Regions from separate parts of the Pseudomonas sp. 37 R 15 genome, predicted to be linked through region 2. Evidence: predicted binding sites of a transcription regulator. Region 2 holds the regulator's gene; the other holds the start of a gene.
What was found. Region 2 encodes FliA, which starts transcription of late flagellar genes. Its sites were predicted from a motif close to CTAAAGTTTNNNNNNNNNNNGCCGNTAA; they were not measured.
Positions count from the first base shown of each region.

Region 1: BFQ04_RS04590 (methyl-accepting chemotaxis protein) is a predicted target of FliA. The motif match lies at 14,013-14,040, and genes of this name have one in related genera.

Region 1 covers NZ_CVTV01000018.1:145,021-166,433, forward strand. The annotation lists gene BFQ04_RS04535 (putative porin) at 1-1,170, shown strand, start outside; gene BFQ04_RS04540 (anti-sigma factor family protein) at 1,274-1,507, opposite strand; gene BFQ04_RS04545 (RNA polymerase sigma factor) at 1,501-2,115, opposite strand; gene BFQ04_RS04550 (beta-ketoacyl-ACP synthase III) at 2,235-3,356, opposite strand; gene hrpA (ATP-dependent RNA helicase HrpA) at 3,863-7,774, opposite strand; gene BFQ04_RS04560 (hypothetical protein) at 8,078-8,812, shown strand; gene BFQ04_RS04570 (hypothetical protein) at 8,849-10,087, shown strand; gene aceK (bifunctional isocitrate dehydrogenase kinase/phosphatase) at 10,299-12,014, opposite strand; gene BFQ04_RS04580 (DMT family transporter) at 12,168-13,073, shown strand; gene BFQ04_RS04585 (CPBP family intramembrane glutamic endopeptidase) at 13,177-13,968, shown strand; gene BFQ04_RS04590 (methyl-accepting chemotaxis protein) at 14,070-15,635, shown strand; gene BFQ04_RS04595 (alpha/beta family hydrolase) at 15,731-16,423, opposite strand; gene ccoN (cytochrome-c oxidase, cbb3-type subunit I) at 16,503-17,927, shown strand; gene ccoO (cytochrome-c oxidase, cbb3-type subunit II) at 17,938-18,546, shown strand; gene BFQ04_RS04610 (cbb3-type cytochrome oxidase subunit 3) at 18,550-18,750, shown strand; gene ccoP (cytochrome-c oxidase, cbb3-type subunit III) at 18,747-19,658, shown strand; gene ccoN (cytochrome-c oxidase, cbb3-type subunit I) at 20,080-21,413, shown strand, end outside.
Region 2 covers NZ_CVTV01000018.1:1,053-10,981, reverse strand. The annotation lists gene fliR (flagellar biosynthetic protein FliR) at 1-730, shown strand, start outside; gene flhB (flagellar biosynthesis protein FlhB) at 734-1,870, shown strand; gene BFQ04_RS03910 (cold-shock protein) at 2,406-2,627, shown strand; gene BFQ04_RS03905 (DUF6124 family protein) at 2,770-3,024, opposite strand; gene flhA (flagellar biosynthesis protein FlhA) at 3,606-5,720, shown strand; gene flhF (flagellar biosynthesis protein FlhF) at 5,733-7,049, shown strand; gene fleN (flagellar synthesis regulator FleN) at 7,155-7,988, shown strand; gene fliA (RNA polymerase sigma factor FliA) at 7,985-8,725, shown strand; gene BFQ04_RS03880 (chemotaxis response regulator CheY) at 8,893-9,267, shown strand; gene BFQ04_RS03875 (protein phosphatase CheZ) at 9,286-9,929, shown strand, end outside.

The DNA.
Region 1 (21,413 bases), 150 kb from region 2:
AACGAGTTGGCCAAGGACCAGAAAGAACAGCAGATCGCACGCCAGGCCCAACAGGAAACCAACGAACAGATCGCGGCCACCGCGAAAAAGACCAACGAGCTGAGCAGCTTCGACCAGAAGCTGGCGTGGGCCGCCAAGACTCAGTTCAAGGGCGATGTGCGCTTTCGCCAGGAAACCATCAAGATCGATGGCGAGCCCAACAACGGCGGGCGTGACAAGGACCGTCAACGTATCCGCGCGCGCCTGGGTGCCTACACCGAGATCAACCCGCAAGTGGACACCGGTATCCGTATCGCCACGGGCGGCGGCGACGATGCGCGTTCCACCAACCAGGACCAGGATGGTTACTTCGATAAGAAATCGATCTGGCTGGACCTCGGCTATATCGACTACCACCCGGACCAGATCAAGAACCTGCACGTGATCGGCGGCAAGATGCTGCAACCGTGGGTGAGCATGGGCGATGTGATCTGGGACAGCGACATCAACCCGGAAGGCCTGGCCGTCACCTACAAATACCCATTGGGCAGCAGTGCCGAGCTGTTCGGCAGCCTGGGCAACTACAACCTCAAGGACAACGTCGACGGCGACGGCGTGCAATTTCGCCACGACCTGCGTCTGACATCCGGCCAGTTGGGCACGCGTTTCTCGCTGACCGACAACCTGAAAATGACCCTGGGCGGCAGTGTCTACGCCTACCAGAACGACAAGGACAGCCGCTGCACGACCACCACCACGCCTTGCGCACTGGCGGTCAACGGCAACTCGGCCAACGGTGAATTCCGTCTGTACGAAGGGTTTGCCCAAGCCGACATCGGCGGCCTGGCAGTGCCGTTGGCCTTCTACGGCCAATACGTGAAAAACAACGATGCCGTGACCGACCAGGACACCGCCTGGTTGGTGGGTGCCAAGTCCAAGGTGTTCGGCTTCAACCTGGACTACAACTACCGCGATACGCAACGTGACGCAGTGGTAGGCGCCTTCACCGATTCGGACTTCGCCAACGGCACCACCGGTTCGCGCGGTCACAAGATGAAGGTCAGCTACGACATCGACAAGAACTTCGCCCTGGGCGCCACGTACTTCCTGACCAAGGCTGACTACGCCAGCCGTACCCAGCGTGATGCCAACACCAACACCCTGCAGCTGGATGCTGAAGCCAAGTTCTAATCTCACCCTGTAGGCGCGAGCTGGCTCGCGAAGAACGAACAGGCAGCGCGGTTATCCAGGCTACCCGCGCTATCGTTGACGTTTTTCGCGAGCCAGCTCGCGCCTACACATCTTTACGCCGCTGGGCCGCGAGTCGCTCGGCCAGCGCATCCGCATCCTGCACCGGCTCGTCCGGCATGATCCGCAACGTCGCCTGCATCAGGCGCATCTGACGGATAAATCGTCGGCAGTTGGGGCAGAACATCAAGTGATGACGCACCAGCAGACGCTCACGAAAGGTCAATTGCCCATCGAGGTAGTCACTGGAACGTGCCACTTGTTCCTTACACGTCAACATTCGCCCGTTTCCTCAAAGTGCTCCACTGTGGCAAAGACTTTAAGCCGTGCCCGGTGCAACAACACACGCACATTGGAGAGCGAGAGCGTCAGAAGATTACAGATTTCTTCCAGCTCCAGGCCCTGGCGCTCACGCAGCACCAGCACGCTGCTTTGCAATTGGGACAGGCTCAGAAGCGTGTGCTCCAGGCAGTCGCGCAATTCCTCTTCGGTCAGCAAGGCTTCCGGGGTGTCCTGGTGCCAGGCATACGGCGCTACGGCCCAGTGTCCATCGTCAGGCGTAAAGCGTTCATCACCGATGGTTCCATGGGGAGAAGGCAGGTCGTCAAGCAACACCTCCCGACGATTTTGCTTGTAGCGGCCCTTGGCGGCGTTCGCGGTAATGGTCAGCAACCAGGTCTTCAGGCTGGAGCGCCCTTCGAACCTGGCGAGGCTGCGTACCACTGACAGCCAGGCATCCTGCACCACTTCATCGGCATGCCGCTGGCCGACGATGGCATAGGCCACCGCCCGCATCGCACTCTGGTACGTGGTGACCAACTCCTTGTAGGCCCGCTGCTCGCCCTTGAGCAGGCGTTCAAGCAGATGCGTGTCGTCCGCTGCCGCCATCGTTTACCTCAATCTCGCCTTGGAAATACGCTCAATGCGGGAGCGATGATTAAGGCACACCGAGCCGATGCCTTCGCAGGCAAGCCAGCTCCCACATTTGCCCGCGCCCGGCCGCGCAATCAGCGTTTACGCAGGATCACACTGCCAATCGAATACCCGGCGCCGAAAGAGCTGAGTACGGCAACAGCGCCCTTGGGCAGGTCATCCTGATAGGTGTGAAACGCAATCACCGAGCCTGCCGAACTGGTATTGGCGTAGGTATCGAGGATCACCGGCGCTTCTTCCACCGAAGCCTCGCGCCCCAGCAGTTTCTTCACGATCAAGTGGTTCATGCTCAGGTTGGCCTGGTGCAGCCAGAAGCGCTTCACATCCGTGACGCCCAGCTGGTTTTCTGCCAGGTGCGCGCCAATCAATTCGGCCACCATCGGGCAGACATCGCGGAACACCTTGCGGCCTTCCTGCACGAACAGTTTGTCCGGCGCGCCGACGCCCTCTTCCGCGGTGCGGTTGAGGAAACCGAAGTTGTTGCGGATGTTGTTGGAGAACTGGGTCAGCAGCTTGGTGCTCACCACGTCGAACTGGTGCTCGGAGGTCGCCAGGTCGGCACGCTCGAGGATCACCGCCGTGGCGGCATCGCCGAAGATGAAGTGGCTGTCGCGGTCACGGAAATTCAGGTGGCCGGTGCAGACTTCCGGGTTGACCATCAGGATCGCCCGGGCCTGGCCCAGCTGGATGCTGTTGGCGGCATTCTGGATACCGAAGGTGGCCGAGGAACACGCCACGTTCATGTCAAACCCGAAGCCCTGGATACCCAGGGCTTCCTGCACCTCGATGGCGATGGCCGGGTAGGCACGCTGCAGGTTGGAACAGGCGACGATCACGCCATCGATGTCGGCGGCGGTCTTGCCGGCGCGTTGCAGGGCTTGTTCGGCCGCGCCGACGGCCATCTGGCAGAGCACCGACCATTCGTCGTTGCTGCGCTCGGGCAAGCGTGGGGCCATGCGCTGCGGGTCAAGAATGCCGTCCTTGTCCATCACGAAGCGGCTCTTGATGCCCGAGGCTTTTTCAATGAATGCCGCACTGGACTCCGTCAGCGCCTGCACGTCGCCGCGCTCGATGGCCGCGGCGTTTTCGCTGTTGAACTGCTGCACATAGGTATTGAAAGACTGCACCAGCTCTTCGTTGGAGATGCTGTTGGCCGGGGTGTACAGGCCAGTGCCGCTGATGACGACGTTATGCACGGTCGTTCCTCTAAATCTGTCAGGCAGAAGATATTGGTACCGTCGTACCAAACTGTAGGTCGTTTGATTCCATCCAGCGGGCATCAAACTGGCAATGCTTTATTCCATCACGTCGCTGCTACGACGATTCCGGCATTTATGGGCGCGAAGTTTGCCACAAACACTGGGGTTTGGCGCCACTTCCCGGACAGACACCCTTAAATGTGGGAGGAGGCTTGCTCCCGATGGCGGTGTATCAGTCAAGGCATCAGTGGCTGACACTCAGTCATCGGGGGCAAGCCCCCTCCCACAGTGGGACCGTGTTACCAGTTGCTTGCTGCGGTACTGGACCCAAATCCTTGTCGGAAATTTCCTCGATAGTCCGGCTGCACACAGCTCACAATGTGGGAGGGGGCTTGCCCCCGATGGCGGTGTATCAGTCAAGGCATCAGTGGCTGACACTCAGTCATCGGGGGCAAGCCCCCTCCCACCTTTGATCGCTGCTCACTTGGGAAACTGGGCAGCCCTCAAGGCTCTACCTGGCTCCATTGCTTGCTCAATCGCTTGTCGGATATGGGCACCTTGGTACCCAACTGCTGGCCGAACAACGACACCCGATATTCCTCCAGCCACCAGCGATACAGTTCCAGCTGAGGATCGCGCTTGCCTTCCTGGGCGTGCTTGTTCAGGCGGTTCTGGTACTGGGCCCACAGGCCGCTCAGTTCGGTGCTCCACACACGGTCCTTCTGCACCTGGCTCGGCAGTTTTTCCAGGCGCAACTCAATGGCCTTGAGGTAACGCGGCAGTTCCTTGAACCACTGCGCCGGAGTTTCGCGCACAAAACCCGGGTACACCAGATGACTCAACTGCTGCTTGATATCGTTCAAGGCCACTGCCTGGGCCAGGTCGATCTTGCCTTTGAAACGTTTTTGCAGGCCATGCCAGAGTTTCAGCACTTCCAGGGTCAGGCGCGCCAGACGCTCGGCGTGCTCGGTCCAGCCGCCACGCTTGCGCTCGGCCAGCCCGGCCAGCCCGGCGCCATCGCGCGGTAGATTGGTTTCGTCTTCCAGTACGCAGGTGTCGAGACTGGCGAGCAGGATATCTTCGACCAGTGCATCGATGCGCCCCAGTTCGCGATACATCAGGCCCAACTCGGTCAGCCCCGGCAATTTGCCGCGCAGGAATTTCGCCGGTTCCGCCAGTTGCTGCATGAGCAGGCGTTGCAAGGCACGACGGTGCTGGAATTCGGCCTCGGCGGCCGTGGAGAAACGCCCCTCCTTGACCGTGCCGTTTTCTTCCACCAGCGCCGGGTAGACCGTCATCGACAGGCCGGCGATGTTTTGCTGGGTCTTCTCCGCCACGGGTGCGAACACCCTGGCTTCTACCGGTTGCTGGCTTTTTGCGGTTTGCGGTACCGCCAGCGCCGCCTGGCTGGCCTCGGCGAAACGCGCCGTCAGCTGCGCCAGGTCACGGCCTTCGCCGAGGAATTTGCCCTGGCCATCAACCACTTCCAGGTTCATCTTCAGATGGTTTTCCACCTGCTGCGCCGCCTCGGCCCAGGCTTCATCGCTGACCCGCGCACCAGTCATGCGCAGCAATTCGCGGCCCAGCGCCTGGGGCAGCGAGCCCTGGCCAAACTCGATGCGCTGCAGCGCCGCCTTGACGAAATCCGGCACCGGCACAAAGTTCTTGCGCAGCGCCTTGGGCAAGTTGCGCACCAGCGCGATGCACTTGGCTTCGATCACCCCTGGCACCAGCCATTCCAGGCGCTCGGCCGGCAATGCCGGCAACAGCGGCGCCGGCACACGCAGGGTGACGCCGTCACGCGGGTGGTTGGGCTCGAAGTGGTAACTCAAGGCCAGGGCCAGGTCGCCCAGGTGCAAGGTGTCCGGGTAATGCGCAGCGGTGACTTCACTGGCTTCGCGGGCCAGTACGTCTTCCTCGCGCATGATCAGCAGTTGCGGGTCTTTCTGGCTGTTGACCTTGTACCAGCTGTCGAAGGTCGCCGTCTGGTGGATCTCTGCCGGCAGGCGCGCATCGTAGAAGGCGTAGAGGGTTTCCTCGTCGGCCAGGATGTCACGTCGGCGCGCCTTGGCTTCCAGTTCGTCGAGCTGCTCCAGCAGTTGCTGGTTGGCCGCAAGGCACTTGGCGCGGGACTGGATTTCCCCACGCACCAGGCCTTCACGGATAAACAGCTCGCGCGACACCGCCGGATCGATCGGCCCGTAATGCACCGGCCGGCGTCCGACCACGATCAGCCCGAACAAGGTGATCTGTTCAAACGCCACCACCTGGCCGCGCTTTTTCTCCCAATGCGGTTCGAAATGGTTTTTCTTGATCAAGTGCCCGGCCAGCGGTTCGATCCAGTCGGCGTCGATCTTGGCCACCATGCGCGCATACAGCTTGGTGGTTTCCACCAGTTCAGCGGTCATCAGCCATTGCGGACGTTTCTTGCCGATGCCCGAGGAGGGATGAATCCAGAAGCGCCGCTGACGCGCGCCCAGGTAGTCGCCGTCCTCGGTCTTCTGGCCGATCTGGCTGAGCAAGCCGGACAGCACCGCCTTGTGCAATTTCGGGAAGTCGGCCGGTTCCTTGTTGATCGTCAACTGCATGTCGCGGCAGATCAGGCTCAACTGGCGATGGGAGTCGCGCCATTCGCGCAGGCGCAGGTAGTTGAGGAAGTTCTTTCGGCACCAGTTGCGCAGCGGACTGGCGGTCAGTGCCTGGCGCTGCTCTTCAAAGCCGCGCCACAGATTGACCAGCCCGGCGAAGTCCGAATCCGGGTCTTTCCACTGCGCATGGGCCTGGTCGGCGGCCTGCTGGCGCTCCGGCGGACGCTCGCGCGGGTCCTGGATCGACATGGCGCTGGCCACGATCAACACTTCCTGCAAGCTGCCCAGTTTGGCGGCTTCGAGCAGCATGCGGCCCATGCGCGGGTCCACCGGCAGGCGCGCCAGCTGGCGGCCCAACGGTGTGAGCTGGCTGTTGCGGTCCACCGCCGACAGCTCTTGCAGCAGGTTGAAACCGTCGCTGATGGCCTTGCCATCCGGCGGTTCGATAAACGGAAAGTCGGTGATTTCGCCCAGGCGCAGGTGCAGCATCTGCAGGATCACCGCCGCCAGGTTGGTGCGCAGGATTTCAGGGTCGGTAAATTCCGGGCGCCCGATAAAGTCTTCTTCGCTGTACAACCGAATGCAGATGCCCGGCTCGACCCGGCCGCAACGGCCTTTACGCTGGTTGGCGCTGGCCTGGGAGATCGCTTCGATCGGCAAGCGCTGCACCTTGGCGCGGTAGCTGTAGCGGCTGATGCGCGCGGTGCCGCTGTCGATCACATAACGAATGCCCGGCACCGTCAACGAAGTTTCCGCGACGTTGGTCGCCAGTACCACGCGGCGGCCCGGGTGCGATTGGAAAATGCGCTGTTGCTCGGCCGGTGACAGGCGCGCATACAGCGGCAGGATTTCAGTGTGCTTGAGCTGGGCCTTGCGCAGCATCTCGGCGGCGTCGCGAATCTCGCGTTCGCCGGGCAGGAACACCAGCACATCGCCGGGGCTGCGCCGCTCGCTGCGCTCATAGGCGGCGATTTCATCGAGGGTGGCGAGGATTGCCTGGTCGACGGTGAGGTCGTCCTCGACGCGGTTGCCCTCCTCATCCTGCTCCAGCGTCAGCGGGCGGTACCAGGTGTCGACCGGGAACGTGCGGCCCGAGACCTCGACAATCGGCGCATCGTCGAAGTGTTTGGAGAAACGGTCAAGGTCGATGGTGGCCGAGGTAATGATGACTTTCAGGTCGGGCCGGCGCGGCAACAGCGTCTTGAGGTAACCGAGCAGGAAGTCGATGTTCAGGCTGCGCTCATGGGCTTCGTCGACGATGATCGTGTCATAGCGTTCCAGGTAGCGGTCGTTCTGGGTTTCCGCCAGCAGGATACCGTCGGTCATCAGCTTGATCAGCGTATTGGAATCGCTCTGGTCCTCGAAGCGCACCTGATAGCCGACCAACGCGCCGAGCGGCGTGGCCAGTTCTTCGGCGACACGGCTGGCAACGCTGCGCGCGGCGATCCGGCGTGGCTGGGTATGGCCGATCAGGCCGTATTGGCCACGGCCGATTTCCAGGCAGATTTTCGGCAACTGGGTGGTTTTACCCGAGCCGGTTTCGCCGGCAATGATCAGCACCTGATGCTTGTTCAGCGCAGCCTTGATCTCGTCACGCTTGGCCGCAATCGGCAGGCTGTCGTCGTAACGAATCACCGGCAGGCTCGCACGCCGCGCCGTGACCTGGGCGCAGGACGCCTGCATGCGCGCCACCCACTGCGCCAGCTTTTGCTCGTCGGGCTTTTTGCGCAGCTCAAGCAACTGCCGGCGCAAACGGTGGCGGTCGGCGAGCATGGCGTGATCGAGGGTGTCGAGCAGTTGGTCGAGGGTGGGGGCTTGGTCAGTCATCAGGTACGCAAAGGTCTTTATAGTGAGGCAGGTGAGCCTGCGGTGACATGATCGTAAGGCGGCAATTGTCGCAGATTTCTGACCTTGTGAACGAACCAGGCTCTTTCATCACCGTAACAAGGCCGTTTCCTAGGCGTGCAGCAGGCGATTCTGAGCCCGACGAGCACGCCCCAGCCCACTCCCTCATCAGACTCTTCATACAGGGCTATCAGAGCTCTTCATATGGCTTGGCCACCGTCCGGCGCGCTTTACTGCGACAACACCTGCACTCCCACTCTCCGCTGCTCGCCAAGGAAAAACCTGATGCCCACACCCATTGCGGAATCGCCCACTTTCCCGACGACATGGACCTTGCACACGGTCCCCGCTTATACGGAGGAGCAGGACCCCGCCCTGGAACAGCGTGCTCGCAGCGCTCAGGCCTATTTCAACACGCTGCAAATGTACGCCGAAGATACGCACCCGGACTCGGTCAGGCAGCTCGAATCACAACGACCTGCATCGCTCCCGCCCAGCTACTGGCAGGCCACGAACAGCATCAGCCCTCAGCCCGCACGTGACGCAAACGACGAGCAAGACACAGCCAACCCCTCCACCCATCAGGATGCAACACAGTTTTCTCCCCATTTGTCAGGAAGAGCGCTGTCCCAGGCAGTCAAACATGTGCACCGCCTCGACCGCCTGCTCGAGCGGGCTGAACAACTGGGCGCATTGTTGATGAGCCATGGCCAGGAGCAGGGAACATCGATTGATCTGGAAACCGTCGGGAATCTCTGGCGCAAGATAGGTAGCCTCAAAAATTCCTGGGCCAACGGCGCTTTCGCTGGGTCATCGCAGCTGGTCACTCAATTGGCCGGCCAGTGCCTCACTGTTCCGCGAGCATTGAAGGAGAACGACCTGAAAGCAGCGATAGACAACCTGTGGAATATTGCGCAAGCCGAATACCGAGACGTTTACCTGCCCGACCCGCTGAGCGCATCTCCAATCCTGGCACAGGTCTACAGATTGGCTGAAGAACTGAAGAACGCAGACATTTGAGGCCCACTACCACTCAACCGTAGCGCAGATGCCATTATGACCAGACCCGAAGTATTTCCCTCCAACCCACTTGGTTCCACCGTGGGCCAGCTGTTCCAGCAGACCCGCGCTATCCATGAAGCGGTGGTCAACAGCCTGGTAGGGCAAGGGCACCGACACATACTCGACAACGCCCGGCGGCTTGAACAGACGTTGTTCAGCCCTGTCAGCTCCATGCCGGAGAGTGCACCGCAGGACAGAGGCCATCAGCTTCAAGCCTGGATGCATATTTCAAGGATTAATGACGCGCTTGCAACCTTCGACCAGCAAAGCCGCAGCCACTTCGCCGTGCAACCAGATGACAGGACAAGCCTGCAAGTCCTCCAGCAACGCTACGCGCAACTGACGGCTCGCGTGGAGCAACGCACTGCCCTGCTGGATCGACGCGCAGCGTGGGCCACCGCCGCCCCGCCACCGCCCTGCGAGCTGGACCCGATAACGGTTGCCGTCCTGCAGCCTGCACCACTGAGCAAGCAGTTGAGTGGGCACGGCCTGGAACAGGCGGTCAAACATATCAACGTCCTGGACAAAGAGATTGCGCTGCTGGATAGCCACATCAAGCAACAGCCGCTCCCCCTCTCTCACGCCGAGGAAGACCTCTTTCTCAAACAACGCAACGCCATGACCGATTATCGCAATGCATGGGCGACGGGCCGTTTGAAAGGCAGCAGCCAGTTCAAATCCTCCATCGGCCTGGTTCCGGAGCGCAAACGCCTGGAGCAGAATCTCGAGCGGCACAAGCAACTGGCATCGGTGGAACTGACACTCCACCGACTGGACCGCACTGTCGATACCGCACAGCGCAACGGCCTGGGGGATAAACTCTCGTCCCAGGCGGTCGATGCCGCACGGGGCGCCTTGGTGAATTTGCGCGATGCCTGGCGCAACGGCAATCTTGATGGCAGCTCGATCGAGGGCATGAACCCCGCGCTGCTGCTGACTGCGCCAAACAACCGCCGAATCAAACTGGAACTGGCCGTCATCGAAAAAGGCTTTGTACAACTGAACGCAGTGCCCCGCACGGAACAAGCTGACAGCGCCCAGGAGCGCGCGCAGTTCAAGTCACTGGTTCATTCCAGTACCAGCATGCACGTCAAGCAGGCGGCTATCAGTCAACTTAAAGAAAGCAATAAACAGCGAGCGCTGGTGGCTGAACTGAACACCGACTTGCGCAATATCTATACAGATCTGGCAAACAATCTGGCCCTTCATGGCATGACCGCTTCACATCAATAACGCGATAGCGAAAATGCCTGATACACCCAGGCCCGCCTGGATCGATTGAAGGGGAACAGGTTGGCGCAGACGTCGTGCGGCCTTGAGACGGTCAATCAAATGGGGCCGCACGGCGTTATCCGCCTTGTCGAATGGGCAAAAAAATAAGTCCCCCCATGCGGACTGTTTGGGCCACGCCGTAGCGCTGGCTCAATCGCGCAGACCCGGTGACTCAAGACATGCCTTCCCACTTGCGCCGATATGGAAACACATCAATCACCTTCCCAGCCCGAATCGCCTCCTGCAGGCCCTTCCAGTAATCGGCGTTGTACAACTCGCCATGCAACTCATCGAACAACCTGCGCTGGCCAGCATCGGCAAACAGGAACGGCGGGAATTCTTCAGGGAACACGTCCAGCGGGCCGATGGAGTACCAGGGTTCCGATGCCATTTCATCCTCGGGAGTGCGCGGCGCGGGGATGTGGCGGAAGTTGGCTTCGGTGAGAAAGCAGATTTCATCGTAGTCGTAGAACACCACCCGGCCGTGACGGGTGACGCCGAAGTTCTTGAGCAGCATATCGCCAGGGAAGATATTCGCCGCCGCCAACTGCTTGATCGCCAGGCCGTAGTCTTCCAGGGCTTCGCGCACCTGGGCGGGGTTGGCGTTGTCGAGGTAGAGGTTGAGCGGGGTCATGCGCCGTTCGGTCCAGCAGTGGCGAATGAGCACCGTGTCGCCGTCTACCTGGACCGTGCCGGCGGCGACTTCCAGCAACTCGGCCAGGCACTCGGGCTCGAACTTGCTCAAGGGAAAGCGGAAGTCGGCGAACTCCTGGGTATCGGCCATGCGCCCTACCCGGTCGACGCTTTTCACCAAGCGATACTTTTCGATCACCGTGGCGCGGTTGACGTTTTTCGACGGCGAAAAGCGATCCTTGATGATCTTGAACACGGTGTTGAAGCCCGGCAGGGTGAACACGCTCATGACCATGCCGCGCACACCCGGGGCCATGATGAACTGGTCATCGGTGGTAGCCAGGTGGTTGATCAGGGCGCGATAGAACTCCGACTTGCCGTGTTTATAAAAGCCGATGGAGGTGTATAGCTCGGCAATGTGCTTGCCGGGCAGGATGCGTTTGAGAAAGCCGATGAACTCCGCAGGTACCGGCACATCGACCATGAAGTACGACCGGGTGAAGGAGAAGATGATCGACACGTCGGCTTCATCAGTGATCAACGCATCGATCTGGATGCCCCGTTCTTCGCGGTGCAGCAAGGGGATCACCAACGGCCACTGTTCGTCGCGGGTGTAGATACGGCCGACGAGGTAGGCGCCTTTATTGCGGTAGAGCACCGAGGAAAACAGCTCGACGTTCAGGTCCGGGTCTTTGCACACCCAGTCCGGCAGGTTTTCCCGCAGTTGCGCTTCCAGGCGTCGCAGGTCGGCAGGCAAGTCGGCGTAGGGCTCACTGAAGCTGTAGTCCGAGAAAATCTGCGCGAGCATCTCGGTTATATTGCCGACAGGCGTGTAGGAGCGGGTTTGCGCTGCCCGCGCCCGCCGCTGGCTGGGCCGCGTGGTATGAATGAACATGCAGCCGTCGCTGATCAGGTCATGACTGAACAGGCCGCAGAACACCGAGTTGTACCAGGTTTCGGACAGCTCATCGTCAAAGCGCAGGTCGATCAGGCCGATGTAGGCACTTTTCACCAGGGGCCACAGGTCGATGTCCTGCAACGTGCCCGCATCGAAAGCGGCGCGCAGACGTGCCGTGACCTCCCCCACCTTATCTTCGTAGAGGTTGATGCGCGCCGCCGAAGCGGCCTGCCCTTGCTGCCACTGGGCTTTTTCGAAGCGTTCGCGCGCGCCATCGGTAATTTGGCGAAAGTGCTCACGGTAGTCGTCGAAACCGTCGAGGATCATCCGGGCGATAGCGAGGGCGGGCTGCGACATACGGAAAACCTCGAACGGGTTGCGGGAAGCCCTGAGCTTAGCCAGTGAAGCGAGGCAGGAGAAGGCCGATTTTTCATCGGCGACGCTACTTAGCGATTGTGTCGACCGGGACGCTGGGCAACACTCCCCCGCCTGATTGCGTAGGAGTTTTCCGTGAAACCTGTCGACACCCTCTACTTGCTGGGACTGGCCGCCATCTGGGGTGCGAGTTTCCTGTTCATGCGCATCATCGCGCCGGAAATCGGCACCGTGCCGACCGCGTTTTTCCGCGTATCGATCGCTGCCGCCGGCTTGTTGGTGATTCTTGCACTGATGCGCGTGAGCTGGGATTTCCAGGGCAAGTTCAAGACCGTCCTGCTGTTGGGCGTGATCAACTCCGGAATTCCGGCAACCATGTACTCGGTGGCGGCCCAGGTATTGCCGGCGGGTTATTCAGCGATCTTCAACGCCACCACCCCCTTGATGGGCGTGCTGATTGGCGGGCTGTTCTTCAGTGAACGCCTGACACCGTCGAAAATCGCGGGTGTAGCCTTGGGGCTGTTTGGCGTAGCCGTGCTCACGCGTGCGGGGCCGGTGGCATTTGACATGGAATTGTTGATGGGCGCGATGGCGTGCCTACTGGCGACCACCTGCTATGGCTTTGCCGGTTTTCTGGCACGGCGCTGGCTGGATCAACGCGGCGGTTTGGACAGCCGCCTGTCGGCCTTGGGCAGCATGCTCGGCGCCACCTTGTTCTTGCTGCCGTTGTTTGCCTACAGCGCCATCAGCCAGCCACCGGTGAGCTGGGGTGGGTGGCAGGTGTGGATGTCGTTGCTGGGGTTGGGCCTGGTGTGTACGGCCTTTGCCTACATTCTGTACTTTCGCCTGCTGTCCTCCATCGGGCCGGTCAAATCGATGACCGTGACCTTCATGATCCCGCCGTTCGGCGTGTTGTGGGGCGCGCTGTGGCTGGATGAGCCGCTGTCCATGGCTCACCTGTACGGTGGGGTGCTGATTGCAGGGGCGCTGTGGCTGGTGCTGCGGCCACACAACAGTAGGCGCGAGCCACGAGCAGCCTGAATGCACGCGCGGCTCCCGGATACTTCAGGCCATGGAGGCGTTTTCATTCCGTCGAGCCGGACCGCTCGCTATAATGCCGGCCGTTTTTTTCGAAGGACTTCACATGACTGCTCTGCCCTGGCTGTACCTCACGCTGCTTTCCATTGGCTATGTCCTGGCCTTGAGCTACGGCCAACTGGGCGTGCTGGCGGCGGTCTCAGTGGCGCTGTTGCTAGTGGCCGGGTATGCCGTACGCCAGCAACGCAACCCTTGGGCACGCTACCTGGGTCACGGCCTGTTTATCGTCCTGGCCCTGGGCCTGGCGATGCATTGGCTGCCGGGTTTCCATAATGGCCGGGGCATTGCGCCCCAGCGCTTCACTCCGGACGCCGTGCCGTTCTCGATGTACCTGAACCAGGACAAACCCCTGATCGGCTTCTGGTTATTGCTGGCTTGCCCATGGATCGTGGCGCGGCGTTCATTGCGCCTGTCGATCTGCGTCACGGCCCTGGCACTCACCCTGACCGCCATCGCCGCGCTGGGTGGCGCAGCCCTGCTTGGGATAATCAGTTGGGCGCCGAAGTGGCCGGACCAGGCGTGGTTATGGGTGTTGAACAACCTGCTGCTGGTGACGCTGGTGGAAGAGGCGCTGTTTCGTGGCTATATCCAGGGTGGCCTGAGCCAACGCTTCAAACACCTGCCCTACGGCGACAACCTCGCGCTGCTGCTGGCCTCGCTTATATTCGGCCTGGTGCATTATGGCGCCGGTTGGCACTGGGTGCTGCTGGCGAGCATTGCCGGTGTCGGTTACGGCCTGGCGTATCGGTTTGGCGGGCTCGGCGCAGCGATTGCCACGCACTTTGGCTTGAATCTGCTTCACTTCGGCCTGTTCACCTACCCGATGCTGGCCAGCTGAACCTTCCTGACGGTAGGAGGGAGCTGGATTGTTGCAAAAATAAGTTAAATAAACGCCCGCCATGGCCGATAACCCGTGAAAGCCTTGCGGATTGAACAATCATGCGTAATAACCAACCCGTTACCCAGCGCGAACGTACCTTCCCCGCTCAGCAACGGTTGATCTCCACCACAGACGCCAAGGGCGTGATTACCTACTGCAACGACGCCTTTGTCGAAATCAGTGGGTTCACCCGCGACGAACTGACCCGTGCCCCGCACAACCTGGTGCGTCACCCGGATGTTCCGGCGGCGGTGTTCGCGCATATGTGGTCGACGCTCAAACAAGGCTTGCCATGGATGGGCATTGTCAAGAATCGCTGCAAGACCGGTGATCACTACTGGGTTAACGCCTATGTGACGCCGGTTTTCGACGGCAACCAGGTGATCGGTTACGAATCGGTGCGCATCAAGCCCACCGCCGAGCAGATCCGCCGGGCCGAAGCGCTCTATCAACGCATCAACCAGGGCAAGTCGGCCGTTCCCCAGCGGGACAAGTGGCTGCCGGTGCTGCAGGACTGGCTGCCGTTTATCCTGGTCAGCCAGTTGAGTTTCATGATCGGCGCCACCCTCACGTCCCAATGGGGCTTTGCCTTGGCGGCAGGGCTGTCGGTGCCGTTGGGCCTGCTCGGCCTGAGCTGGCAGCAGCGCGGCCTCAAGCGTTTGCTGCGCCTGGCCGAGCAGACCACCTCCGACCCGCTGATCGCGCAGATGTACACCGACAGCCGTGGCGCCCAGGCGCGCCTGGAGATGTCGATCCTCAGCCAGGAAGCGCGTTTGAAGACCTGCCTCACCCGCCTGCAGGACACCGCCGAACACCTCAACGACCAGGCGGCGCAGTCCAACACCCTGGCGCACAACAGCTCCAGCGGCCTGGAGCGCCAACGCGTGGAGACCGAACAAGTGGCCACGGCGGTCAACCAGATGGCGGCGACCACCCAGGAAGTCGCAAGCCACGTGCAGCGCACGGCGGATGCCACCCAGGAAGCCAATCGCCTGACCGGTCGCGGCCGCGATATCGCCGGGGAAACCCGCGAGGCGATCCAGCGCCTGTCGGTGGCGGTGGGCGAGACCGGTGTCACCGTCACGCAATTGGCCAAGGACAGCGATGAAATCGGCGGCGTGGTGGATGTGATCAAGGGCATTGCCGACCAGACCAACCTGCTGGCGCTCAATGCCGCTATCGAAGCCGCGCGTGCCGGTGAGATGGGCCGTGGGTTTGCGGTGGTGGCCGATGAAGTGCGCCAGTTGGCGCAACGCACCGCCGAGTCGACCGGACAGATTCATACCCTGATCGCCAAGCTGCAAAGCACCGCGGCCGCAGCCGTGCAAACCATGGACGCCGGGCATCGCCAGGCCGAAGAGGGTGTAGCGCGGGTGATGGAAGCGGATCAGGCGCTGGTGGGCATCAGTGAGGCGGTAGCCAATATTACCGACATGACCACTCAGATCGCCGCCGCCACCGAAGAGCAAAGCGCGGTTGCAGAAGAGATCAGCCGCAATATCAGCACCATTGCGCTGTTGGCGGACCAGACCTCGGAGCAGGCGATGAACTCGGCGCAGTTGAGTGAAGAGCTGACGCATACCGCCAATACCCAGTACTCGCTCGTGGAGCGTTTCAACCGCTAGACCGCTATCGGGGGCAAGCCCCCTCCCACACTCGACCGAGTTCCAAGGTTGGCATGAGGTCAACATGTGGGAGGGGGCTTGCCCCCGATAGGTCCCTAACAGGCACCCAGAAACTCAGCCACGCGCGCCGCAGCCGCCTCCAGATGCTGCTCATGACTGAACCCCGACGCCTTCAGCGGTTTCAAGTCATGATCCCCCGCCACCAACCACATCACCTCAATGTTCGGCGACAACTCATATCCCTGCACCGCCGCCCGATTACCCAGTGCATCCCGCTCGCCCTGCACAATCAGCGTCGGCGTTTTCAGTGCAGCCAGATGCTCGACCCGAGGTTTTTCCGGCTTGCCCACCGCATAGAACGGATACCCCAGGCACACCAGCCCATCGGCGCCCAGCTCATCGGCCAATAAACTGGCCATGCGCCCCCCCATGGATTTACCGCCAATCGCCAGTTTCCCAGCGACATGACGTCGCACCTGCGCATGCACCTCGCGCCAGCATTCCAACAGTTTCGGCGCCGGATTCGGCGGGCGCTTGCCGCCGTCCGCACGGCGCTGGGCCATGTAGGGAAACTCGAAGCGCAATACGCTCACACCATGCCCGGCAAGGCGCGCAGCCATGTCGTTCATGAACGCCGAGTCCATCGGCGCACCGGCGCCGTGGGCCAGGATCAGCGTGGCCGGCTGGCCCGAGGGGGCGCCCGTGGCGACATCCCACAACCAGCCGCGTTCGCGCACACACTGTGCCCATTGATCCCCGTCAATACTGGCCTTGTGCTCTTTGCCCATGCTTGCCTCGCTTTTTAGTCTGCCTATAACTCCAGCCCAAGTGCCGCATCTGCTTGGGTTGAACCGTGGATGGGGAACCATGAACACTACTTTAAGTACCGCCTATAACTACAAGGTGGTCCGCCAATTCGCCATTATGACGGTGGTATGGGGCATCGTCGGCATGGGGCTCGGGGTTTTTCTCGCGGCCCAATTGGTTTGGCCTGCGCTCAACTTCGATTTGCCCTGGACCAGCTTCGGTCGCCTGCGCCCGTTGCACACCAACGCGGTGATCTTCGCCTTCGGGGGCTGCGCGCTGTTCGCAAGCTCCTTCTACTCGGTGCAGCGCACCTGCCAGACAACGCTGTTCGCGCCGAAAATCGCTGCGTTCTGTTTCTGGGGCTGGCAACTTGTCATCCTGTTGGCTGCGATCAGCCTGCCGCTGGGCTACACCAGTTCCAAGGAATACGCCGAGCTGGAATGGCCGATCGACATCCTGATCACCATCGTCTGGGTCGCCTATGCCGTCGTGTTCTTCGGCACGATCATGAAGCGCAACACCAAGCATATCTATGTGGGCAACTGGTTTTTCGGTGCATTCATCATCACCGTGGCGATCCTGCATATCGTCAACAACCTGGAAATCCCGGTCAGCCTGACCAAGTCCTACTCGCTGTACGGCGGTGCGACGGATGCCATGGTGCAGTGGTGGTACGGCCATAACGCTGTGGGCTTTTTCCTCACCGCAGGCTTTCTCGGGATGATGTACTACTTCGTGCCCAAGCAGGCCGAACGCCCGGTGTATTCCTATCGCTTGTCCATCGTGCACTTCTGGGCGCTGATCACCCTGTATATCTGGGCCGGCCCTCATCACTTGCACTACACCGCGCTGCCGGATTGGGCGCAGTCGTTGGGCATGGTGATGTCATTGGTGCTGCTGGCCCCGAGCTGGGGCGGCATGATCAACGGCATGATGACGCTGTCGGGCGCCTGGCATAAGTTGCGCAGCGACCCGATCCTGCGCTTTCTGGTGGTGTCCCTGGCGTTCTACGGCATGTCGACCTTCGAGGGCCCGATGATGGCGATCAAGACCGTCAACGCCCTCTCCCACTACACCGACTGGACCATCGGCCACGTACACGCCGGCGCACTCGGTTGGGTGGCGATGATTTCCATCGGCGCGCTGTACCACATGATCCCGAAAGTCTTCGGTCGCGAGCAGATGTACAGCCTCGGCCTGATCAACGCGCACTTCTGGCTGGCCACCATCGGCACCGTGCTCTACATCGCCTCGATGTGGGTCAACGGCATTGCCCAGGGCCTGATGTGGCGTGCGGTCAACGAAGACGGCACCTTGACCTACTCCTTCGTCGAAACCCTGGTGGCCAGTCACCCAGGCTTCATCGTGCGGCTGGTGGGCGGTGCGGTGTTCCTCAGCGGCATGTTGCTGATGGCTTACAACACCTGGCGCACCGTGCGTTCGGTGCAGCCTGTCGAAGCTGTCCCTGTCGCGCAGCTGGCCTGAGGAGTCTGTGATGAAACACGAAACGATTGAAAAGAACGTTGGCCTGCTGATGCTGCTGATGGTGCTCGCCGTGAGCATCGGTGGCCTGACCCAGATCGTCCCGCTGTTCTTCCAGGACGTGACCAACAAGCCGGTCGAAGGCATGAAGCCCTACACCGCGTTGCAACTGGAGGGCCGCGACATCTACATCCGTGAAGGCTGCGTGCAGTGTCACTCGCAGATGATCCGCCCGTTCCGCGCCGAGACCGAGCGCTACGGTCACTACTCGGTGGCGGGCGAAAGCGTGTGGGACCACCCGTTCCTGTGGGGTTCCAAGCGCACCGGGCCGGACCTGGCCCGCGTCGGCGCACGCTACTCGGACGATTGGCACCGCGCGCACCTGTACAACCCGCGCAACGTGGTACCGGAGTCGAAAATGCCGGCTTATCCATGGCTGGTCACCGCCGCCGTCGACAGCAGCCACACCGAGACCAAGTTGAAGGTGATGCGCACCCTCGGCGTGCCGTACACCGACGATGACATCACGGGCGCGGTCGCCAGCCTCAAGGGCAAGACCGAGATGGACGCACTGGTTTCCTACCTGCAAGTACTCGGTACTGCCATCAAGAGCAAGAGGTGAGCCATGGGATTTGAATTCGATGCGGGCACCATCCGCGGCCTCGGCACGCTGGTGGTCGCCATCGCCTTTATCGGCCTGTCGCTGTGGGTGTTCAACAACCGGCGCACTGCGGAATTCGAGCAGGCGCGCCTGCTGCCCTTCGCCGATGAACCTTCTCCATCCGACGCTCAAGAAGAGCCTGCAATAAGGAGCACTCGGCCATGACCCTGTTTTGGAGTACATGGATCTGCGTACTGACCCTCGGCAGCCTGATCGGCCTGACCTGGCTCTTGATCGGTACCCGCAAGGGCGAGACCAAGGGCAGCGTCGACCAGACCATGGGCCACGCCTTCGACGGTATCGAGGAATACGACAACCCGCTGCCCCAGTGGTGGTTCATGCTGTTCGCCGGCACCCTGGTGTTTGCGGTCGGCTACCTGATCCTCTACCCGGGCCTGGGCAACTGGAAAGGCGTGTTGCCGGGCTATGAAGACGGCTGGACGTCGGCCAAGGAGTGGGACAAGGAGATGGCCAAGGCCGACACCAAGTTCGGGCCGATCTTCGCCAAATTCTCGGCCATGCCGGTGGAAGAAGTGGCGAAGGATCCGCAAGCCTTGAAGATGGGCGGTCGCCTGTTCGCGTCCAACTGCGCGGTGTGCCACGGCTCGGATGCCAAGGGCGCGTATGGCTTCCCCAACCTGGCGGACAACAATTGGCGCTGGGGCGGTTCGGCCGAAGCGATCAAGGCCACCATCATGGGCGGTCGTCACGCGGCGATGCCGGCCTGGGGTGAAGTACTGGGCGAGGATGGGGTGAAGAATGTCGCCGCCTATGTACGCCACGACCTGGCCAAGCTGCCCTTGCCCGCCGACAGCACTGCCGACCTCGTGGCGGGCCAGGCCACGTTCAACACCACCTGCGTGGCCTGTCACGGTCCGCAAGGCCACGGCGTGGAAGCCATGGGTGCGCCAAACCTGACCGAGCCAGCCGGGTTTATCTACGGCACCAGCCTGGCGCAATTGCAGCAGACCATTCGCCATGGCCGTCAGGGCCAGATGCCGGCGCAGGAAGCGCTGCAAGGCAATGACAAAGTGCATCTGCTGGCGGCCTATGTGTATAGCCTGACCCATTAGCACTTGTAGGAGCGAGCTTGCTCGCGAAGCACGTAAACACAACGCGATAGACCAGACTGACCGCGTTACCGTTGACGTTTTTCGCGAGCAAGCTCGCTCCTACAGTGTTGCGACATTCGCGACCAAGTGTCACACCCCTTCAAAACCCAACTGTCCCCTCCTCGCTTTCGGGTCTACGCTTGTTCCTGCAGTGGGCCAATCCTGGCGTACGCGACGGTATCCGTTGCGCCCTCGAAAATTCCTGTCCACTCGATCAGCTTTCGATTTCTGACTTTATCCTTACACACAACATGGAAAGGGCGCAGAATCTGGCGTGGAACGCCTTGATACAGGTCAGTCATTGCGTTGCAATGGCCCCTCGCTTTCTACATACTTGCGGCCGATTTTACCTATAAAAATACTTAAACCGTGGAACCTTAGAATGAGCACAGCAATCAGTCCGACTGCTTATAACTATAAGGTGGTTCGCCAGTTCGCCATCATGACGGTGGTCTGGGGGATCCTTGGCATGGGGCTCGGGGTGTTCATCGCCTCGCAACTGGTCTGGCCGCAATTGAATTTCGACCTGCCCTGGACGACCTTCGGCCGCCTGCGCCCGCTGCACACCAACCTGGTGATCTTCGCCTTCGGTGGCTGTGCGTTGTTTGCCACCTCCTATTACGTCGTGCAGCGTACCTGCCAGACGCGCCTGATCTCCGATGGCCTCGCCGCCTTCACCTTCTGGGGCTGGCAGGCGGTCATCGTCGGCGCCATCATCAGCCTGCCCCTGGGCTACACCACCACCAAGGAATACGCCGAGCTGGAATGGCCGATCGCCATTTTGCTCGCCATCGTGTGGGTGACCTATGCCGTGGTGTTCTTTGGCACCATCGTCAAGCGCAAGACCAAGCACATCTATGTCGGCAACTGGTTCTACGGGGCGTTTATCCTGGTCACGGCGATGCTGCACATCGTCAACCACGCGTCTTTGCCGGTGAACCTGTTCAAGTCCTACTCGGCCTACTCCGGCGCGACCGATGCGATGATTCAGTGGTGGTACGGGCATAACGCCGTCGGCTTTTTCCTGACCACCGGTTTCCTCGGAATGATGTATTACTTCGTGCCGAAACAGGCCGAACGTCCGATCTACTCCTATCGCCTGTCCATCGTGCACTTCTGGGCGCTGATCACCCTGTACATCTGGGCCGGTCCCCACCACCTGCACTACACCGCGCTGCCGGACTGGGCACAGTCCCTGGGCATGGCGATGTCGATCATCCTGCTGGCGCCGAGCTGGGGCGGCATGATCAACGGCATGATGACCCTCTCGGGCGCCTGGCATAAGCTGCGCACCGACCCGATCCTGCGCTTTCTGGTGGTATCGCTGGCGTTCTACGGCATGTCGACCTTCGAAGGCCCGATGATGGCGATCAAGACCGTCAACTCGCTGTCCCACTACACCGACTGGACCATCGGCCACGTACACGCAGGGGCTCTGGGCTGGGTGGCGATGATTTCCATCGGCGCGCTGTATCACATGATCCCCAAGCTGTTCGGCCGCGCACAGATGCACAGCGTCGGGCTGATCAACACCCACTTCTGGCTGGCCACTATCGGCACCGTGCTCTACATCGCCTCGATGTGGGTCAACGGCATCACCCAGGGCCTGATGTGGCGTGCGATCAATGATGACGGCACCCTCACGTATTCCTTCGTCGAAGCGCTGCAAGCCAGCCATCCGGGCTATATCGTCCGTGCCCTGGGCGGTGCGTTCTT
Region 2 (9,929 bases):
CATCCTGCCGCTGTTTCGCGTCACGGCCATGTTGATGGCCATGCCGGTGTTCGGCACCACCCTCGTACCACGGCGTGTGCGCCTGTATTTCGCGGTGGCCATTACGGTAGTGATCGTGCCTGGCCTGCCGCCGATGCCGCCGGTCAGCGCGCTCGACCTCAGTGCGCTGCTGCTGATTGCCGAACAGGTCCTGATCGGCGCCATGCTGGGCTTTTCCCTGAGCCTGTTCTTCCAGGCGTTTGTGGTGGCCGGGCAAATCATCTCGATCCAGATGGGCATGGGCTTCGCGTCCATGGTCGACCCCACCAACGGCGTGTCGGCGGCGGTGATCGGGCAATTTTTGACCATGTTGGTAACCTTGCTGTTCCTGGCCATGAACGGCCATCTGGTGGCGTTCGAGGTGCTGACCGAAAGCTTTACCACTTTGCCAGTGGGCTCGGGGCTGGTGGTCAACCATTTCTGGGAGCTGGTGGGGCGCCTCGGCTGGGTGCTGGGCGCGTCCTTGCTGCTGGTGCTGCCGGCGATCACCGCGCTGCTGGTGGTCAACATCGCGTTTGGCGTGATGACCCGCGCGGCGCCGCAGCTGAACATTTTCTCGATTGGCTTTCCCTTGACCCTGGTGATGGGCATGGGGATTTTCTGGATCGGCCTGGCTGACATTCTCAATCAGTATCAACCGCTGGCGACCGAAGCCCTGCAGTTCTTACGTGACCTGGCACGGGCGCGCTGAGCCATGGCCGAGAGCGAGAGTGGTCAGGACAAGACAGAAGACCCCACGGAGAAACGTAAAAAGGACTCCAGGGAAAAGGGCGAGATCGCGCGCTCCAAAGAGCTCAATACCGTTGCGACCATGATGGCCGGCGCCGGTGCCTTGCTGATCTACGGCGGTGGCTTGGCGCTGGACTTGCTGGAGCTGATGAAGCACAACTTCAGTCTGCCCCGGGAGGTGTTGCTCAACCCCGATTCCATGGGCCAGTACCTGCTGCATTCAGGCAAGATCGCGCTGCTGGCGGTGCAGCCGATTCTCATCACCTTGCTGCTGGCCGCGTTGATCGGCCCGGTCGCCCTCGGCGGCTGGCTGTTCGCCGCCGGCAGCATGGCGCCCAAGTTCAGCCGTATGAACCCGGGCGCCGGGCTCAAACGCATGTTTTCCACCAAGGCCCTGGTGGAGCTGCTCAAGGCCCTGGCCAAATTCATCCTGATCCTGTTCGTGGCGTTGGCGGTGTTGTCGTCCGACATCGACGACCTGCTGCGCATCGCCCATGAGCCGCTGGAGTCGGCGATCATTCACAGCCTGCAAGTGGTGGGGTGGAGCGCGTTGTGGATGTCCGCCGGGTTGATCATCATCGCGGCAGTGGACGCGCCGATCCAGTTGTGGGAAAGCCACAAGAAACTGCTGATGACCAAGCAGGAAGTGCGCGACGAACACAAGGACCAGGAAGGGCGCCCGGAGGTCAAGCAACGCATCCGCCAATTGCAGCGGGAAATGTCCCAGCGCAAGATGATGGCCTCGGTGCCCGACGCCGACGTGATCATCACCAACCCGACCCACTATGCCGTGGCTCTCAAGTACGACCCGGAGAAGGGCGGCGCGCCGATGCTGCTGGCCAAGGGCAGCGACTTTACTGCGTTGAAGATCCGTGAGATCGCCGTGGCCAACGACATTCTGCTGCTGGAATCCCCGGCGCTGGCACGCTCGATCTTCTACTCCACGGATCTGGACCAGGAAATCCCCGCCGGGTTGTACCTGGCGGTGGCGCAGGTGCTGGCTTACGTCTACCAGATCCGCCAATACCGGGCGGGCAAGGGCAAGCGGCCTGATCCGCTCAAGGACCTGCCGATTCCGCCAGACCTGCGCCGCGATTCCTGAACGCTGCTGCTCACTGTAGGAGCGAGCTTGCTCGCGAAAAACTCACGGTCGCCGCGTTCATCCTGACGCCCCGCGTTATCGTTACCCACCTTCGCGAGCCAGCTCGCTCCTACAGGAGGGTGCCCATTACCTGTCAACTTTGACAGTAGCCATTACGCCGCCTTCACTGTTTGATACAGCGATGAGCCACGCAGCCATGCGCGGCTCGGGAGGCGATGATGAGCAGGGGCACGGTCAGGTGGTGCGATGCGGTCAAGGGCATTGGCTTCAAGGCTCTGGATCGCGATGGCAATGAGGTTGGCGTTCAGTCGACAAGCGTTAAGAGCGCTGACGTCCCCCTAGCCCCTCCCAAGCTGCGAAAACCCCACACGCAAAAAAAAGCACCGGATGCATGATTCGCCAGCTCTAGCACCTAACGGCGACCCCCGTCTACCTGTCAACTTTGACAGTAGCCACAGGGCGCTTCCCGTTGTTTATTACATACCTGGCACTTCGCGCATGTAGTAAACCAGATGCAGGGAGAGCGGTATTGAAGGTGGCGACGGGTACTGTCAAATCCTATGAGTTGACCCGCGGCGAGTGGTTGATTGCGTTGGACGACGGGGAAGAAAACATCTTCATCGATTGGAGCGATTGGCATTGGACTGCACTGTCGATTGGTGAGCAGATAACGTTTCAGATGATCCATAAACCCAACGGCGTCTATGCACTCCCCATCAGTGCGAGTAATGACACCGAGGCGGGACCCGATGGGTAAAGGAGAGCGGCAATGGCAACGGGCACGGTGAGGTCCGCAGGCTGAGAATGTGCGTACGGTTGACTCAACCGAATAGCCGTTTATTTCAAGGCAGAACACAGCTCAAATGTAGGAGGGGGCTTGCTCCCACAGTTGGACCGCGTTATGCGCTGCTTGCGGTATCCGTCATTCCGGTGTCGGCGTGCACACGGTCAGCCAGTAACTGCGCCAGTTCGATCAACTGTGCAACGCCAAGCAGTTCTTCTCGTTTCGAGCCTTCCAGGTCAAAGGCCAGGTCGCAGCTCAGCGCATTGGCCGAGGCGAGGGTTTCGCTGAGGTTAACCAGCAGGTCTTCGCTGCTGATGCCGTCGGCGATGGTAAACAGCCGGATGGGGGGATTTGGGGCGGGTTTGATCACTGTGAATATCCTCGGTAAAGGTGGAGCTGCCACTGATCGCCGCGATGCGATGGAGGGTGGCAGCTGTGCGCAGGTTCGCGGACCGGTTACCAAGGAACCCGGCATACCCGAAGGTATCCCGCGCACAGCCACCATAAGGGCCGCACAGTAAACGACAAAAAATCGCTGACTGAAAGCGGACAATGGTGCTTTTGCGCATTGGTAAATCGGACCGCGACGCCCGTCCGCTGCGTTTGCAGCGGTGTACGGAGACTAGAGCGGTTTTCCTAGGGGCAACCCCAAATCCTTGTCGGAAATTTCCTGGGCATTACCTGGCTGCACACAAAACCAAATGTGGGAGGGGGCTTGCCTCCGATCGCTGTGTGTCAGTCAACAAATCCATAGCTGATACCCCGCTATCGGGGGCAAGCCCCCTCCCACATTTGAATGGATTCAGGCCCGATGGCCTCGGGCGCTTGGCAGGTTGTCAGAGCCCGAAAGCAAAGTTGGAAGGCTTCTTGCAATACCGCCTTCAGGACGCCTCCCAGCGTCAAAACTTTGCTTCAAGGACACGAGGAATACCGGTGGTAGATCGCTCTCAAATGCTCAGCACGGCCCGTGGCACCCTGACTGACCTGTCGCGGGGCAATCTGGGTGTGCCGTTGTTGTTGCTGGTGATGCTGGCAATGATGATGTTGCCGATGCCGCCGTTCCTGCTCGATGTGTTTTTCACCTTCAACATTGCTTTGTCGGTGGTGGTGCTGCTGGTCTGTGTGTACGCCCTGCGGCCACTGGATTTTGCGGTGTTCCCCACCATCCTGCTGGTGGCGACCCTGCTGCGCCTGGCGCTGAACGTGGCGTCCACCCGCGTGGTGATGCTCCATGGCCAGGACGGTCACGCCGCCGCCGGTAAGGTGATCCAGGCCTTCGGTGAGGTGGTGATCGGCGGTAACTACGTGGTCGGTATCGTGGTGTTCGCGATCCTGATGATTATCAACTTCGTGGTGGTGACCAAGGGTGCCGGGCGGATTTCCGAGGTGAGCGCGCGGTTTACCCTGGATGCGATGCCCGGCAAGCAGATGGCCATCGACGCCGACCTCAATGCCGGCCTGATTGATCAGAACCAGGCCAAGTCACGCCGGGCCGAAGTCGCCCAGGAGGCCGAGTTCTACGGTTCCATGGACGGCGCCAGCAAATTCGTGCGCGGTGATGCCATCGCCGGCCTGTTGATCCTGTTCATCAACCTGATCGGCGGCATCGCCGTGGGGATCTTCCAGCACGGCATGACGTTCGGCGACGCAGGCAAGGTGTACGCCTTGCTGACCATCGGTGACGGTTTAGTGGCGCAATTGCCATCACTGTTGTTATCTACAGCGGCAGCGATCATGGTGACCCGTGCTTCGGGCTCCGAAGACATGGGCAAGCAGATCAGCCGCCAGATGTTCGCATCCCCCAAGGCGTTGGCCGTGGCCGCCGGCATCATGGCCGTCATGGGCATCGTGCCGGGCATGCCTCACGTTTCGTTCCTGAGCATGGCGGCCATGGCCGGCGGCGCGGCCTATCTGTTCTGGAAAAAGCAGAATGCAGTCAAGGTCCAGGCCCAGCAGGAAATCGCACGCCAGCAGGAATTGCTGCCATCCCCGGCCCGCGCCCAGGAAACCAAGGAGTTGGGCTGGGACGACGTGACCCCGATCGACATGATCGGCCTGGAAGTGGGTTACCGCCTGATTCCGCTGGTGGACCGCAACCAGGGCGGCCAGTTGCTGGCGCGGATCAAGGGTGTGCGCAAGAAGTTGTCCCAGGACCTGGGCTTTCTGATGCCCACCGTGCATATCCGCGACAACCTCGACCTGGCCCCCAGCGCTTACCGCCTGACCTTGATGGGCGTGATCCTGGCCGAAGCCGAGATCTACCCGGACCGCGAACTCGCGATCAACCCCGGCCAGGTGTTCGGTACGCTCAACGGCATTACCGCCAAAGATCCGGCTTTCGGCCTGGAGGCGGTGTGGATCGAAGTCAGCCAGCGCAGCCAGGCGCAATCGCTGGGTTACACCGTGGTCGACGCCAGCACCGTGGTCGCCACTCACCTCAATCAGATTCTCTACAAGCACTCCCACGAGCTGATCGGCCACGAGGAAGTCCAGCAATTGATGGGTTTGCTGGCCAAGGCCTCGCCGAAACTGGCCGAAGAGCTGGTGCCGGGCGTGCTGTCGCTGTCGCAGTTGCTCAAGGTGCTGCAGGCCTTGCTCGCCGAACAAGTGCCGGTACGGGACATTCGCAGCATTGCCGAGGCCATCGCCAACAACGCCGCCAAGAGTCAAGATACTGCCGCGCTGGTGGCGGCGGTGCGCGTCGGTTTGTCCCGCGCAATCGTGCAAAGCATTGTAGGCGTTGAGTCTGAGCTGCCTGTTATCACCTTGGAGCCAAGGTTGGAACAGATATTGCTCAATAGTATTCAGAAGGCAGGGCAAGGCCAGGAAGAAGGTGTGTTGCTGGAGCCAAGCATGGCTGAAAAGCTGCAGCGTTCGTTGATCGAAGCCGCGCAGCGCCAGGAGATGCAGGGCCAGCCGGTGATTTTGCTGGTGGCCGGTCCGGTCCGCGCGATGTTGTCGCGCTTTGGACGCCTGGCAGTACCGAATTTGCACGTGTTGGCTTACCAGGAAATTCCTGACAATAAGCAAGTGACTATCGTCGCGACAGTAGGGCCCAACGGCTGAGGGTAGTGGGTTATGCAAGTTAAGCGTTTTTTCGCCGCCGATATGCGTCAGGCCATGAAGTTGGTCCGCGATGAGCTGGGCGCCGATGCCGCGATTATCGGTAACCGTCGTATTGCCGGCGGTGTCGAGCTGACGGCTGCCCTGGATTACACCCCCCAGGCCCTGGCGCCGCGCGTGCCGAACATGGAGCTTGAAGACGAGCTGCGCAAGACCGCTTCGCGCATCGTCTCGGCCCAGGCCGAACTGAGCATGCGCGGCGACAGCGACGCTACCACCAATCGCCAGTTGTTCGCCGGCCTGCCGCTGACCGCTTCCGAGCCGCTGGTGGAACCTACGTTTGTCGAACCGCCGCGTCCCGCCGCGCCAGCCCCGGCCGCCGCGGTCGATCAGCGTGCGTTCGATTCGATGCGCTTTGAACTCAACGGCCTGCGCGAGCTGCTCGAAGTGCAACTCGGCTCTTTGGCCTGGACGCAACTGCAAGGCAGCAAGCCGCAACAGGCCAACCTGTGGCGTCGCCTGCAACGCATCGGCCTGTCCGGCCCGTTGTCCCGTGACCTGCTGGCGCTGACCTCCGAAGTCGAAGAGCCGCGCCAGGCCTGGCGCATGCTGCTGGCGCACCTGGCACGCATGATTGCCACCCCGGAAATCGAACCCCTGGAAGAGGGCGGTGTGATCGCCATGGTCGGCCCCGCCGGCATGGGCAAGACCACCACCCTGGCCAAGCTGGCAGCGCGCTACGTGCTCAAGTACGGCGCGCAAAACATCGCGCTGGTGAGCATGGACAGTTACCGCATCGGCGCCCAGGAACAGCTCAAGACCCTGGGCCGCATCCTCAATGTGCCGGTGACCCATGTCGACCCGGGCCAGTCCCTGGCCAACGCCCTCGACCCGCTGCTGCGCAAGCGCGTGGTGTTGATCGATACCGCCGGCCTGCAAGCCAGCGACCCGGCCCTGCGCATGCAGCTCGAAAGCCTGGCCGGGCGTGGCATCAAGTCAAAAAATTACCTGGTGCTTGCAACCACCAGCCAGAAACAGGTTCTTACCGCTGCCTACCACAGCTATAAACGCTGCGGGCTGGCCGGTTGTATCCTGACCAAACTGGATGAAACTGCCAGCCTGGGCGAAGTGTTGAGCCTGGCAATCAGTCATGAACTACCGGTCGCCTACCTGACCGACGGGCCGCGGATCCCGGATGATTTGCATCTGCCGCGCCGTCATCAGTTGGTCAGCCGTGCTGTCAGCGTGCAAATGCAAGACGAGCCTAGCGAGGAAGCGATGGCCGATATGTTCGCCGACCTTTATCACAACCCGGCAAAACGGGTGGGATGAGGCAGGATGAACACCGTGAAATGTACCTACATCGATGGCCTGCAAGCGATACACGCGGCCAAGCCATGTAGCCTGCGTCTAAGCAAGACAAGGTAAAGAAATAAAATGGGCAGCATGCATCCCGTACAGGTGATCGCGGTGACCGGCGGCAAAGGTGGCGTCGGCAAAACTAACGTGTCAGTGAATTTGTCCCTGGCCCTGGCAGAGCTTGGCCGTCGCGTCATGCTGCTGGATGCTGACCTGGGCCTGGCCAACGTGGACGTTCTGTTGGGGCTGACCCCCAAACACACGCTGGCCGATGTGATCGAAGGCCGCTGTGAGCTGCGCGATGTGCTGCTGCAGGGGCCCGGTGGGATCCGCATCGTGCCGGCCGCCTCCGGCACCCAGAGCATGGTGCACCTGAGCCCGGCGCAGCACGCCGGCCTGATCCAGGCCTTCAGCGATATCGGCGACAACCTCGACGTGCTGGTGATCGACACCGCCGCCGGGATCGGCGAGTCGGTGGTCAGCTTTGTACGCGCAGCGCAAGAAGTCCTGCTGGTGGTGTGCGACGAACCCACCTCGATCACCGATGCCTACGCCCTGATCAAACTGCTTAACCGTGACTACGGCATGAACCGCTTCCGCGTGCTGGCCAACATGGCCCAGAGCCCGCAGGAAGGGCGCAACCTGTTCGCCAAGTTGACCAAGGTCACGGATCGTTTCCTCGATGTGGCGTTACAATACGTCGGCGCAGTTCCCTATGACGAGTGTGTGCGCAAGGCCGTGCAAAAGCAGCGTGCGGTCTACGAAGCGTTCCCTCGTTCGAAGTGCGCACTGGCGTTCAAGGCCATTGCCCAGAAGGTCGATACCTGGCCGCTGCCTGCCAACCCTCGGGGGCATCTGGAGTTTTTCGTCGAGCGACTGGTGCATCAGACGAGCGCGGGACCTGTGCTATGACATCAAGCGGCTACAACCTTTACAAAAAGTCGGCACGTGACAGCCAGGGCGAATTGATCGAGCGCTATGCGCCCCTGGTCAAGCGCATTGCCTATCACCTGTTGGCGCGCCTGCCCGCCAGCGTGCAGGTGGAAGACCTGATCCAGGCCGGCATGATCGGCCTGCTCGAAGTGTCGACCAAATATGACGCGAGCAAGGGCGCGAGTTTCGAGACGTATGCGGGTATCCGTATCCGTGGCGCGATGCTCGATGAGGTGCGTAAAGGCGACTGGGCGCCGCGTTCGGTACACCGCAATACGCGCATGGTCAGTGACGCAATTCGTGCAATTGAAGCAAAAACCGGTCGTGACGCTAAAGATCATGAAGTTGCGGCCGAACTCCAATTGAGTCTCGACGATTATTACGGGATTTTGAACGATACCTTGGGCAGCCGCCTGTTCAGTTTCGACGACCTGTTGCAGGACGGCGAACACGAAGGGCTGCACGAGGACGGCGCGAGTGCGCATATGGAACCGTCACGCGATCTGGAAGATGAGCGTTTCCAGGGCGCGTTGGCGGACGCCATTGCCAATTTGCCGGAGCGTGAGCGCCTGGTGCTGGCGCTGTACTACGACGAAGAGCTGAACCTCAAGGAAATCGGTGAGGTCCTGGGGGTCAGCGAATCGCGTGTCAGCCAGTTGCATAGCCAGTGCGCGGCCCGCTTGCGGGGACGGTTGGGAGAGTGGCGCGCGCGCTGACAGGCAGTGTGGGGACACTGCAGATGCTACCGCGAAGGCTTCGGCCTTCGCGGGATCGCTCCGTGGTGCCCTGGGCAGTCCTTTTTGTGTAACGCCTGTTGATTGAAGTGGCGCGTCCAGGTGCTGGGCGCGTTTAAGACTGCTTGGAGGTCGAATTGGACAAGAACATGAAAATCCTCATCGTTGATGACTTCTCAACGATGCGGCGGATCATAAAAAACCTGTTGCGTGACCTTGGGTTCACTAACACGGTCGAGGCGGATGACGGCATTACGGCGATTCCGATCCTCAACAGCGGCAGCATCGACTTTCTGGTAACCGACTGGAACATGCCGGGCATGACCGGTATCGATTTGCTGCGCCATGTGCGCGCCGATGAAAAACTGCGCAGCCTGCCGGTGTTGATGGTGACCGCCGAAGCCAAGCGTGAACAGATCATCGAAGCCGCCCAAGCCGGGGTCAACGGTTACGTGGTCAAGCCATTCACAGCATTGGCCTTGAAAGAGAAGATCGAAAAAATCTTCGAACGCATCCACGGCTAATGCCATCGCGGGGGAGCTATGGAGCATAAAGAAACGTCACAGGGCGACTTTGAGTCGACCCTGAAAAAGCATGCTCACCAGTTGGTCGACAGCCTGGAAAAAGGCCAGTTCGCCGACGCGGTGCAGTTGATCCATGAGCTTAACCAGACCCGTGACCGCGGCCTGTACCAGGAAGTGGGCAAGCTCACACGCGAGCTGCACAGTGCGATCGTCAATTTCCAGATTGACCCGCGCATGCCCCAGGCCGAAGAGATTTCGCAGATCACCGATGCCACTGAACGCCTGTCCTATGTGGTCAGGCTGACCGAGGCGGCGGCCAACCGCACCATGGACCTGGTGGAAAACGCCACGCCCCTGGTCAACGGCATGGCCAGCGAAGCCCACGCCCTGAGCGTGGACTGGGGCCGTTTCATGCGCCGCGAAGTAGGGGCTGAAGAGTTCCGTGAGCTGGCGCGTCGGGTTGACGGTTTTCTGTCGCGCAGCGAACAGGAAAATCGCACGGTGGCCAGCAACCTCAACGATATTCTGCTGGCCCAGGATTACCAGGACCTCACAGGCCAGGTGATCAAGCGGGTGACCCAACTGGTCACCGAAGTGGAAAGCAACCTGCTCAAACTGGTGCTCATGGCCGGCCAGGTCGACCGTTTTGCCGGCATCGAACA